Regions from separate parts of the Glutamicibacter sp. TV12E genome, predicted to be linked through region 3. Evidence: riboswitches for the same ligand, from Rfam matches in the RefSeq annotation. Region 3 holds a riboswitch; each other region holds the start of a gene.

Region 1 (3,244 bases), 640 kb from region 3:
AGCGTTGAAGCCCAGTTCCAAGTCGGCCAGGATGTCCTTGATATTTTCCAGGCCCACGCTGATGCGGACCAGTCCCGGGCTCACTCCGGCAGCGATCTGGTCGGCTTCGGAAAGCTGCGCATGGGTGGTGGAGGCCGGGTGGATGGCCAGCGAGCGGACATCGCCGATGTTGGCCACGTGGGAGTGCAGCTCAAGCGCGTCCACAAACGCCTGGCCGGCCGCCGCGCCGCCTGCCAGTTCGAAGGCGATGATCGAGCCGGCGCCGTGATCGCTGTACTTCTTGGCGCGCTCGAACCATGGCGAGGAGGCCAGGCCGGCATAGGCGACCTTCTGCACCTCGGCGCGGGCTTCGAGCCAGCTGGCGGCCTCGCGCGCATTTTCGCCATGGCGCTGGATGCGCAGGGACAGGGTTTCCAGCCCCTGGGCGATCAGGAAGGCATTGAATGGGGAGACCGAGGCGCCCAGGTCGCGCAGCAGCTGCACGCGCGCCTTGAGGATGTAGGCCAGATTGGCGCCGAGAATGCCGTTCACGCCCAGATCGCGGGCGAACACCAGGCCGTTGTAGGACTCGTCCGGGGTGTTGAAGCCCGGGAAGCGCTGCGGGTCCTGGGCGAAGTCGAAGTTGCCCGAGTCCACGATCACCCCGGCGATCGCATTGCCGTGCCCGCCCAGGAACTTGGTGGCCGAGTGGATGACGATGTCGGCGCCGAATTCGATCGGGCGGATCAGGTACGGGGTGGCCAGGGTGTTGTCCACCAGCAGCGGCACGCCATTTTCGTGGGCGATCTTGGCGACTTCCTCGATGTCCAGCACGTCCTGGCGCGGGTTGGAAATGGTTTCGCCGAAGAAGGCCTTGGTGTTCGGGCGGACCGCGTCGCGCCAGTCCTGCAGGTTATCCGGGTCGGCCACGAAGGTGACCTCGATGCCCAGGCGCTTGAGCGTGTGCTTGAGCAGGTTCTGGGTTCCGCCATAGAGGCTGGGGCTGGCCACCAGGTGGTCGCCGGCTTCGGCCAGGTTCAGGATCGCGAAGGTGGTGGCGGCCTGGCCCGAGGAGAGCAGCAGGGCACCCACGCCGCCCTCCAGATCGGCGATCCGGGTTTCCACCGCGTCGGTGGTCGGGTTGCCGATGCGGGTGTAGATCGGTTCCAGTTCCTGCAGCGCGAAGCGCGCGGCAGCGCTCTGCGCGGTCGGGAAGACAAAGGAAGTGGTCTGGAAGATCGGCAAGGCCCGCGCGCCGGTGGCGGGATCCGGGGTCTGCCCGGAGTGGATCTGACGGGTTTCAAATGACCAATTGCTGCTCATGGTTTCCTCCAAAATAGTTCATGCGACTTTGGGGGTAGACCACTGAGAAGACACCGAGAGGAAAGACCTCGCCAAGAAGCCTTCCAGGGTTACCCGCGCTTGTCCCCAGCTGCCTTGTGCATCTGGGGGCCAGGTCTTCACCCGGGGCACCCCACCGCGGTTGGAGGGTTGCCGCCCAGTAAGCCGGGGCTTGTTACTGGGACTCATGACCTGTTTCCAGTGTGCCCGAAAACCGAATATTTTTGCAATGCGGGCACCTCAAAATGGTCGCAATCGGTCATATTTCACATCCATGGCGCTTTTGCCGCATGGAATTCGATTCCGCCAAAAACCTTAGGGTCTCCTAAGTAGAGACTGCGGTCACATGTTGTCATGATGGGCACATGATGAGGCTAGATCACGTTAGTTATGCCTGTGGCCCGGATGGGCTGCTGCCAACCGCGCAAAGAATCTCCGAGTCGCTCGGCCTGGAATTCGTCAAGGGAGGCGTGCATCCCAGGTTCGGGACACGCAATGTCATCTTCCCGCTCAAGCATGGCCAGTACCTCGAAGTGGTCGAGGTGCTGAATCACCCGGCCAGCGACAAGGCCCCCTTCGGCCAGGCGGTGCGGGCCCGTTCGGAACTCGGCGGCGGCTGGATGGGCTGGTGCGTTTCGGTGGACGATCTATCCAGCGCCGAAGACCGCCTGGGTCGCAAGTCGGTTCCGGGCAACCGCAAATTCCCCGATGGCCGCGAGCTGACCTGGCAGCAGATCGGCATCAAGGGCCTGATCGCCGACCCGCAGTGCCCCTACCTGATCTCGTGGGACGAGGAAGCCAAGGACCTGCATCCTTCCAAGGCCCTGGAGCCGACCGGGGAGATCAGCGGGATCTCGATCGCCGGGTCGCGCGATCGGGTCCTGGAATGGCTGGGCCAGCCCCAGAACGTGCACCTCGGCGCGGTGACCATGGACTACCAGGCGCCCAATGGCACCCCGGGCATCTTGTCGGTGACCTTTGAAACGCAGAACGGACCGGTAGTGTTGTAGCCGGTTCGCAGCAAGCTGCTGGCAGGCGGGGACAATGGCGTCCCCGTCTGCCTCTTTTTATGCGCCTGCATCCAGTCGCCGGCCCAGGACCACGACGTGCTGGTCTTCAAATCCCAGCCGCTCATAAAAGCCGCGCACCGCGGTATTTTCATTGCGCACCATCAGCTGCACCTTGGGCACGCCGCGCTGGGCGAGCCACTCGCTCGCGGCCTGGACCATCTTGGCGCCCAGTCCGGTGCCCTGCCGCCGCGGGTCCACGGCCAGATAATAGAGCCAGCCGCGGTGCCCATCATGGCCAACCATCACGGTGGCGATGACTTCTTCATCCTCGATCATGGCCAGCACTGTTGAAGCCGGGGTTTCCAGGGCGCGCCGGGCGTCGGCGCAGGGGTCGTTCCACGGCCGGGTCAGCCCGGTGGCCTCCCAGAGCGCAACGGCTTGGGGAATCTGCTGCGCAGCCAGCTGAGAAATCTTCATTCCTGCAGTCTAGCCGCGCTAGCTTCCGATCCCGATCGCCGGCCCGATCAGGGCATATCCGACAAAGCCGATGGCGTCGAGCAGGAAGTGCGCGATCACCAGCGGCATCACCCGCCCATACTTGTGGTAGGCCCAGCCGAAGACCACTCCCATGAGCATATTACCGATCATCGGCCCCGCGCCCTGGTACAGGTGGTAGCTGCCGCGGATCACCGCCGAGGCAATGATGGTGGTCCACAACCCCAGCTGCAATTTCCTGGCATAGCTGAACAGGAAGCCGAGCATCAGCACTTCTTCTAGCACCGCATGGCGCACCGCGGAGAGCAGCAGCACCGGCAGGCTCCACCAGTAGTCCCCCAGGTTGGCCGCGGAAATCGCTGTGGTGATGCCCAGCGCCCGGCCTGCGGCGTAGACGCCCAGGGTGCCAAGCCCCATGG
Region 2 (3,244 bases), 410 kb from region 3:
GGTAGTAGACGCGGGTGACCTCGGGCTGTGCATCGAGCCAGCGGGCCAGCGTGGAAGCGGTGGCGCAGTGGCGTTCCATGCGCAGGCCCAGGGTTTTCAGCCCGCGGGCGGCCAGGTAGGAATCCTGCGGGCCGGCCACCGCGCCGCCGGCGAACTGCTGGTAGCCCACGGCTTCGGCCAGGGTTTGGCCGCGGAAGAGCTGGTCGGCCACGATGACCGCGCCGCCGAGCACATCGGAGTGCCCGCCGATGTATTTAGTGGTGGAGTGGACCACCGCGTGGGCGCCGAAATCCAGCGGGCGCTGCAGATAAGGGGTGGCGAAGGTGTTGTCCACCACCAGCAGGGCGCCGTGCTCGCGGGCGATGGCAGCCCATCCGGCCAGATCGGCGATGCCCAGCAGCGGGTTGGAGGGGGTCTCCACCCATAGCAGCGCGGTGTTCGGGCGCACCGCGGCGCGCACCGAGTCAAGGCTGGTGATCTCCACTGCGGAAGAGGTGATCCCCCATTTGCTGTGCAGCTTGGAGATCAGCCGGTTGGTGCCGCCGTAGCCGTCGGCACCGAGGATGATGTGGTCGCCCGGTTCGAGCACCGCGCGCAGCAGCGCGTCTTCGGCGGCGATGCCCGAGGCGAAGGCGAATCCGGCGGCCCCGCCTTCCAGCGCGGTGAGCTGGTCCTGGAACCTGTCGCGGGTGGGATTCGAGCCGCGGGAGTATTCGTGCCCGGAGCGCAGCACGTTGATGCCGTCCTGGATGAAGGTGCTGGTCTGGTAGATCGGGGAGACGACCGCCCCGGTGTGCGGGTCCTTGTGCTGGCCGGCGTGGACGGCCTGGGTGTTGAAGCCAGTCATCATGCTCCTTGGGTTTGCGGGGCCAGGGCCTGGTCCAATGCCAGATCCAGGGCCTGGGTGAGGTCTGCGAGCAGGTCGGCCGGGTCTTCCAAGCCGACCGAGAGGCGCAGGGTGGAAGTGTTCAGCCCGGCGGCGGCCAGCTGCTGCTCGGAGAGCCGGCAGTGGGTCATGGTGGCCGGGTGCGAAATCATGGTGCGGGTATCCCCCACATTGGCGGCCAGCGAGATCAATTTGAGCCCATCGATCACCGGGGAAACCAAAGTCGGGTGGGCCAGTTCGATGGCCACCACGCAGCCGGTGCCCTTCGGCGTGATCTTCTGGGCCAGCTCGTAGCTTGGGTGGGTGGGCAACGACGGGTGGTGGATGGCCACGATGCCCGGGTGCGCCAGGAGTTCACCGATCAGCGTGGTGACGCTGCGCTGCACATGGGCGGCGCGCACCGGCAGGGTTTCGATTCCGGCGAGGATCCCCTGGGCACTGGCCGGGGCCAGGGTCGGGCCCAGGTCGTGCAGGAATTTGGAGCGGACCAGCATCGCGTAGGCGGCCGATCCGTGGCGTTCGAGCAGCGAAGTGTTGTTCAGGCGCACTCGCGGGGCGGCGATTTGCGGCCAGCGCGCGGTGTCGGAGAAATCGAATTTCCCCGAGTCCACGACGATCCCACCGAGTACCGAACCGTGTCCGGCCAGGCCCTTGGTGGCTGAGTGGACCACGATGTCGGCGCCGAAGTCCAGAGGGCGCACGTTCAGCGGGGTGGCCAGGGTGTTATCCACGACCACCGGGATGTTGTGTTCGTGGGCGATGGCCGCGATGGCAGGAAGATCGGCCACGGTGCACAGCGGGTTGGAGACGGACTCCAGGAAGAATGCGCGGGTGTCATCCTCGATGGCCGCAGCCCAAGCCAAAGGATCGGCCTGGTCGACAAAGCTGATGCGGATGCCGAAGTCGGCGAAGGTGTCGGTGAACAGATCCACGGTGCCTCCGTAGAGCGAGGAAGAAGCCACGATGTGCTTGGGTCCCTGGGTCAGGGCCAGCAAGGACAATGCCACCGCGGCCTGGCCGGTGGCGGTGGCCACCGCGTGGGCTCCGCCTTCCAGTGCTGCCACGCGCTGTTCGAGGATCGAGACGGTGGGGTTGCCGGTGCGCGAGTAGGTGAAGCCGGCCTGGCGCAGCGCGAACTTCTCGATCGCCTCGGCATGCGATTGGAATTGGTAGGCGGCGGAATTGTGCAGCGGCGGCAGCATCGGGCGGAATTCTCCGCTCGGGCGGTATCCGGCGTGGACCGCGTCGGTTCCTTGGCTCATGGCTCCTCCTCGTTCTCTGCGAGGGAGTGCACCGATAGGCATCGTGCAAAGGCACGAGGCACAGCGCGAAAGCGCGTTCGGAACTGCTCCATCGTTCCTGGCATTAGCACCTTTCGGTTTCCCGATGGTTGCTGCGACGTCAACGAGCCAGATCTCTTAGTCGCTCTTGATGGTTTGTTGTTCCTCCATGGTTGGCCATGGCTCGCAGACGGCGCAAGCGGCCAACAGCCCTGCGCTTCATACAAGGCCGCCGGGCTTCATATGACCTCTAGTTGTCATGATGACGCGGTGGCTGGCACCACTTTGTGACGCGAGCTTTTGAGCGGAATCGGTGTGATGTAGGGGTTTTGCCTGAAGTTTATGACGATGGACCGGCGCTCGATGACCGAGAGTTACGCCTAGGGCGGCTCAGCCGAGCACCTCGACGCCGAAGCTGGCGACCACGGTGCGGACTTCTTGCAGATAGCGCTGGGCCTGGTCGGTGAGCGGGATCGCGGCGTGGCCGATCCATCCGATCTCGATGCGCTCCTCGATCGCCAGCGGGATGGCGACGATGGAGGGATCAAGCTCGTCGCTGATGATGCCGGTGGAGATCGTGTACCCGCCCAGGCCGATCATGAGGTTGAAGATGGTAGCGCGATCAGAGACCTGGATTTCGCGTTGGCTGGAGCGGGTGGAGAGCACCTCCTCGGCGAAGTAGAAGGAATTATTCGCGCCCTGGTCGAAGGTTAGCCGCGGCAGGTCTTCGAGGTCTTCGAGCGTGACCTGGTCCCGGGTGGCCAGCGGGTTGCTGCGCGAGATGAAGATGTGCGGATCGGCGAGGAACAGCGGGTGGAAAACCAGCCGGGATTCGCGCAGCAGCTTGTCGATGACCTTCCGGTTGAAATCGTTGCGGTACAGGATCCCGATGTCGCTGCGCAGGGTGCGCACGTCCTCGATGATTTCTTCGGTGCGCGTCTCGCGGAGCGAAAACTGGTATTCCTCGGCCCCGCTGGCCTGGACCATCCGGACAAAGGCGTCCACCGAAAATGAGTAGTGCTGGGTGGAGACGCCCAGCAGCCGCCTGGCGGAGGGACGTCCGAGGTATCGGTGCTCC
Region 3 (3,244 bases):
TGTCCTCGCCAGTGACCGAGAGGCGTTGCGGCTGGACCGCATTGATCTCGTAGTCCCCCACAATGCGTGCCTTGTAAATGGCCGGGTTGTGGGTGGCGATGGTCCGGGCATTGCGCCAGTGGCGATCCAGGTTGCAGATGACGCTGGTCGAAGAGGCGCCCAGCCCGTCGAAGAGCTTGCTGGTGGCACCGATGACCAGCGGCTGGACGATGGTTTGCGCCCGGTTGGCGGCCAGCTCGCAAACCGCATAGCGTTCTTCGTCATTCAATCCCGGGTCTACCAGGGCTGCCTCGACTTCAAGGACGGCACCGATCACCACCGAGTCCGCGGCGAAGGACTCCGCGGAGACTTCGCCGACCAGTTGCAGGACCTGCGGCTCGCGGTGGACCGGAACACCGGTGCCTGTGGTGAAGATGCGGGTGCGATTCTGCACCGATAGGCGCAGGTCATTCAAGGCCGCCCGGGCGATACCTGCTTGCACGGCCATGAGCACCAGCTGGAAGATCGCCGCTTCGGAGTCGTTGCTCTGCTGCGGCATGAACGAGTCCACCGGAACCTGGTGGAATTCCGTGGTGCCGGTGCCGGTGAGTCCCTGGCCGAAGCCATCCCAGTCATCGAGGATCTTGACGCCGCTGTGCTGCGTGGAAACCACCGCGATCTGCCGCCCGGACAGTTCGGGATGCGCCACGGCCACAGTGGTCCAGTCGGCAAAAATGGTGCCTGTGCAGTAGTACTTTTCACCGTCCACCAGCCAGCGGCCATCGACTTGGCTGGCCTTGGTGTTCAAGGAGCCCAGGGCGTTGCCGCCGCGTTCAGTATAGGCATTGCCGACGATCTGGCCGGCTGCGATGCGCCCGATCCACTTGCTGCGCAGCTCTTGATCCTCAAGGAGCAGCACGTTTTCCACGAAGGCGATATGCGCGCGCCACAGCTGGCCGACATGCGAGTCGGCTTCAGAAAGCTCGATGAGCAAGCGGAATACGTCAACCAGGCGCGCGCCGTACCCGCCCTGGGCCACGGGGATGCGCAGTGCGCCGAAGCGTTCACGGTTGAGCAGGCCCACCTGTTCAAAGGGCAGGACGCGGTTGCGATCGCGGTCCTTGGCGGTGCTGGCGATTTGCGCGAAGACCGGGCGGAAGATTTCAGCCAGCCGGTCGTATTGCTCATCTGCGCCGGGGCCGGGAGTGACCTTGAGCAGTTGCCGGGTGGGAAGCTGCTCCTCGAAGTCGTCTAGCCCCATGGCGCTCGCCTGCGAAGGATCGCTGAGCTGGTTGAAGTCCAAACCGCTGGTGTTCGGCGACTCGCCAAATGACATTAGAAGTCCTCAATTCTTTCCATCGGTCCTGGCGGTAGCACCGTCCCGCTCTTCGGGTGGTTGCTGCGGCGTCGTCGAGCCAGATCTCTCAGCCGCTCTGGATGGGTTGTCATTCATTTGTAGCCGTAACAAACCGGTGCTTCCAAGCCGCGAAGTCACATTTCGACCTTGGGAGGCTCCGGGATGACCGGCAGGTTGAACAGCTAATGGTGCATCATGCCGAAGATGAATTGCCCATATTCGCCCATTATCGATCAAACGGGCATTCAATGAAATAAATTACGAAATATCCCGCGCATGTGGTGCAGTTATCGAAGATTTTTCATGTTACGCAAGATTTGCATTCAATTCCTTCGAAACCCTGTAATAGACGTGTAACCATCCCGGGCGGCCGAGAGATCTGGCTCAGTGACGCCGCAGCAACCACCTATGGAGGACACATCCCAAAGGCCGGTGCTACCGCCAGGACCGATGGAGATGATCATGGCACTGTGCTTTGCGCAGCCTCGAGTGCAAGACCCGGCCCCCCGCATCCATGGTGCTGGATGTCGGCCCCGTCAATTTCTGGCGCAAATTTGCCACCACGGCACAGCGCCGTTCCGCGCTTTCAGGCTCGCAGCCACAACGGGCAATGGGCAAAGACCGGCAATTCGCCTCGGCCAAGAACCTCCAGGGCACAAGCGACAGCTGGCCTTCTTCGGTCAACTTGCCGATGCCCTGCTCGCTATCGCCGAGCGCCGCGCCATAAAAGCCCCGGGCCCGATGGCGCCAACTATCAAGTACCAAATCAGCCCCCGAATAGAAACACCAAGGAATACTCTGTAATGACCATCGAATCGGCACCAACCTCTGCATTTGCCTCGGAGGAAGCACGCCAGGCATTCTGGGACGAAGCGGCACGCCTCCTTGATTGGGACACCAGTTGGCATACCACCAGCCAGATCCTCCCAGCTGACCCGGAAGCCAAGCGCGGACCGCAGATCTCCTGGTACCTGGGCGGCAAGCTCAATGCTGCTGTGAACTGCGCCGACCGGCATGTGGCCGCCGGCCGCGGAGACAAGGTCGCACTGTATTTCGAAGGCGAACCCGGCGACCGGGTGGCCGTCACCTACAAGAACCTGCAAGAACGCATCAGCCAGGCCGCCCACGCCTTGGAATCCATGGGCGTAGTCAAGGGCGACCGCGTGGTCATCTACCTGCCGGTCCTCATCGAAACCGTCGTCATTACGCTGGCCTGCGCCCGCATCGGAGCCATCCACTCGCTGGTCTTCGGCGGCTTCTCCGCCGAAGCATTGAAGTTCCGCGTGGAAGACACGAAGGCCAAGGTGCTGGTGACCACCGATGGCCAATTCCGCCGAGGCACTTCGGTTCCGGTCAAGGACAATGCCGATGAAGCCGTCTCCGGCGAGAATGAAATAGAGAAGGTGCTGGTCATCCGGCGCACCGGCGATGAGATCCCGTGGACCGAAGGCCGCGATGTCTGGTGGCACGACGTTGTCGACATCCAGCCCATCGAACATAAGGCGCAGTTCTTCGACTCCGAAACTCCGCTGTTCATCATGTACACCTCCGGAACCACCGGACAGCCCAAGGGCCTGGTGCACACCACCGGTGGCTACCTGACCCAGGCTGCCGCCAGCTACAACATGCTCTTCGCCAACCCGGATGCGTCCCAGCGCGAGAAAGACGTGCACTGGTGCACCGCGGACCTGGCATGGGTCACGGCCCACACCTATGAGATCTATGGACCGCTATCCAATGGTGTCACCCAGGTGATCTATGAAGGCGTGCCCAACGCGCCGCATCCCGGACGCCACTTCGAAGTCATCGAACGCTACAAGGTCACCAGCTACTACACCGCCCCTACCTTGGTCCGCTCGTTGATGGGTTGGTTCCCCGAGGGTATTCCGAAATCCTACGACCTGTCCT

The links. A riboswitch is a leader RNA that binds a small molecule or an ion and turns the genes downstream of it on or off. The one in region 3 is predicted to bind S-adenosylmethionine.
Region 1: it holds a riboswitch for S-adenosylmethionine, as region 3 does, so the genes downstream of both, ACT7DV_RS01195 (bifunctional o-acetylhomoserine/o-acetylserine sulfhydrylase) here and ACT7DV_RS04085 (hypothetical protein) in region 3, are expected to answer to the same signal.
Region 2: it holds a riboswitch for S-adenosylmethionine, as region 3 does, so the genes downstream of both, ACT7DV_RS02270 (O-acetylhomoserine aminocarboxypropyltransferase/cysteine synthase family protein) here and ACT7DV_RS04085 (hypothetical protein) in region 3, are expected to answer to the same signal.

What each region holds. Positions count from the first base shown of each region.
Region 1 covers NZ_JBQVVF010000001.1:255,486-258,729, forward strand. The annotation lists gene ACT7DV_RS01195 (bifunctional o-acetylhomoserine/o-acetylserine sulfhydrylase) at 1-1,302, opposite strand, end outside; SAM riboswitch class IV at 1,393-1,513, opposite strand; gene ACT7DV_RS01200 (VOC family protein) at 1,686-2,330, shown strand; gene ACT7DV_RS01205 (GNAT family acetyltransferase) at 2,388-2,807, opposite strand; gene ACT7DV_RS01210 (CPBP family intramembrane glutamic endopeptidase) at 2,826-3,244, opposite strand, start outside.
Region 2 covers NZ_JBQVVF010000001.1:487,626-490,869, forward strand. The annotation lists gene ACT7DV_RS02265 (cystathionine gamma-synthase) at 1-847, opposite strand, end outside; gene ACT7DV_RS02270 (O-acetylhomoserine aminocarboxypropyltransferase/cysteine synthase family protein) at 847-2,148, opposite strand; SAM riboswitch class I at 2,234-2,324, opposite strand; gene ACT7DV_RS02275 (LysR family transcriptional regulator) at 2,557-3,244, opposite strand, start outside.
Region 3 covers NZ_JBQVVF010000001.1:896,316-899,559, forward strand. The annotation lists gene ACT7DV_RS04080 (acyl-CoA dehydrogenase family protein) at 1-1,315, opposite strand, end outside; SAM riboswitch class I at 1,332-1,423, opposite strand; SAM riboswitch class I at 1,691-1,793, shown strand; gene ACT7DV_RS04085 (hypothetical protein) at 1,812-2,063, shown strand; partial or broken gene acs (acetate--CoA ligase) at 2,116-3,244, shown strand, end outside.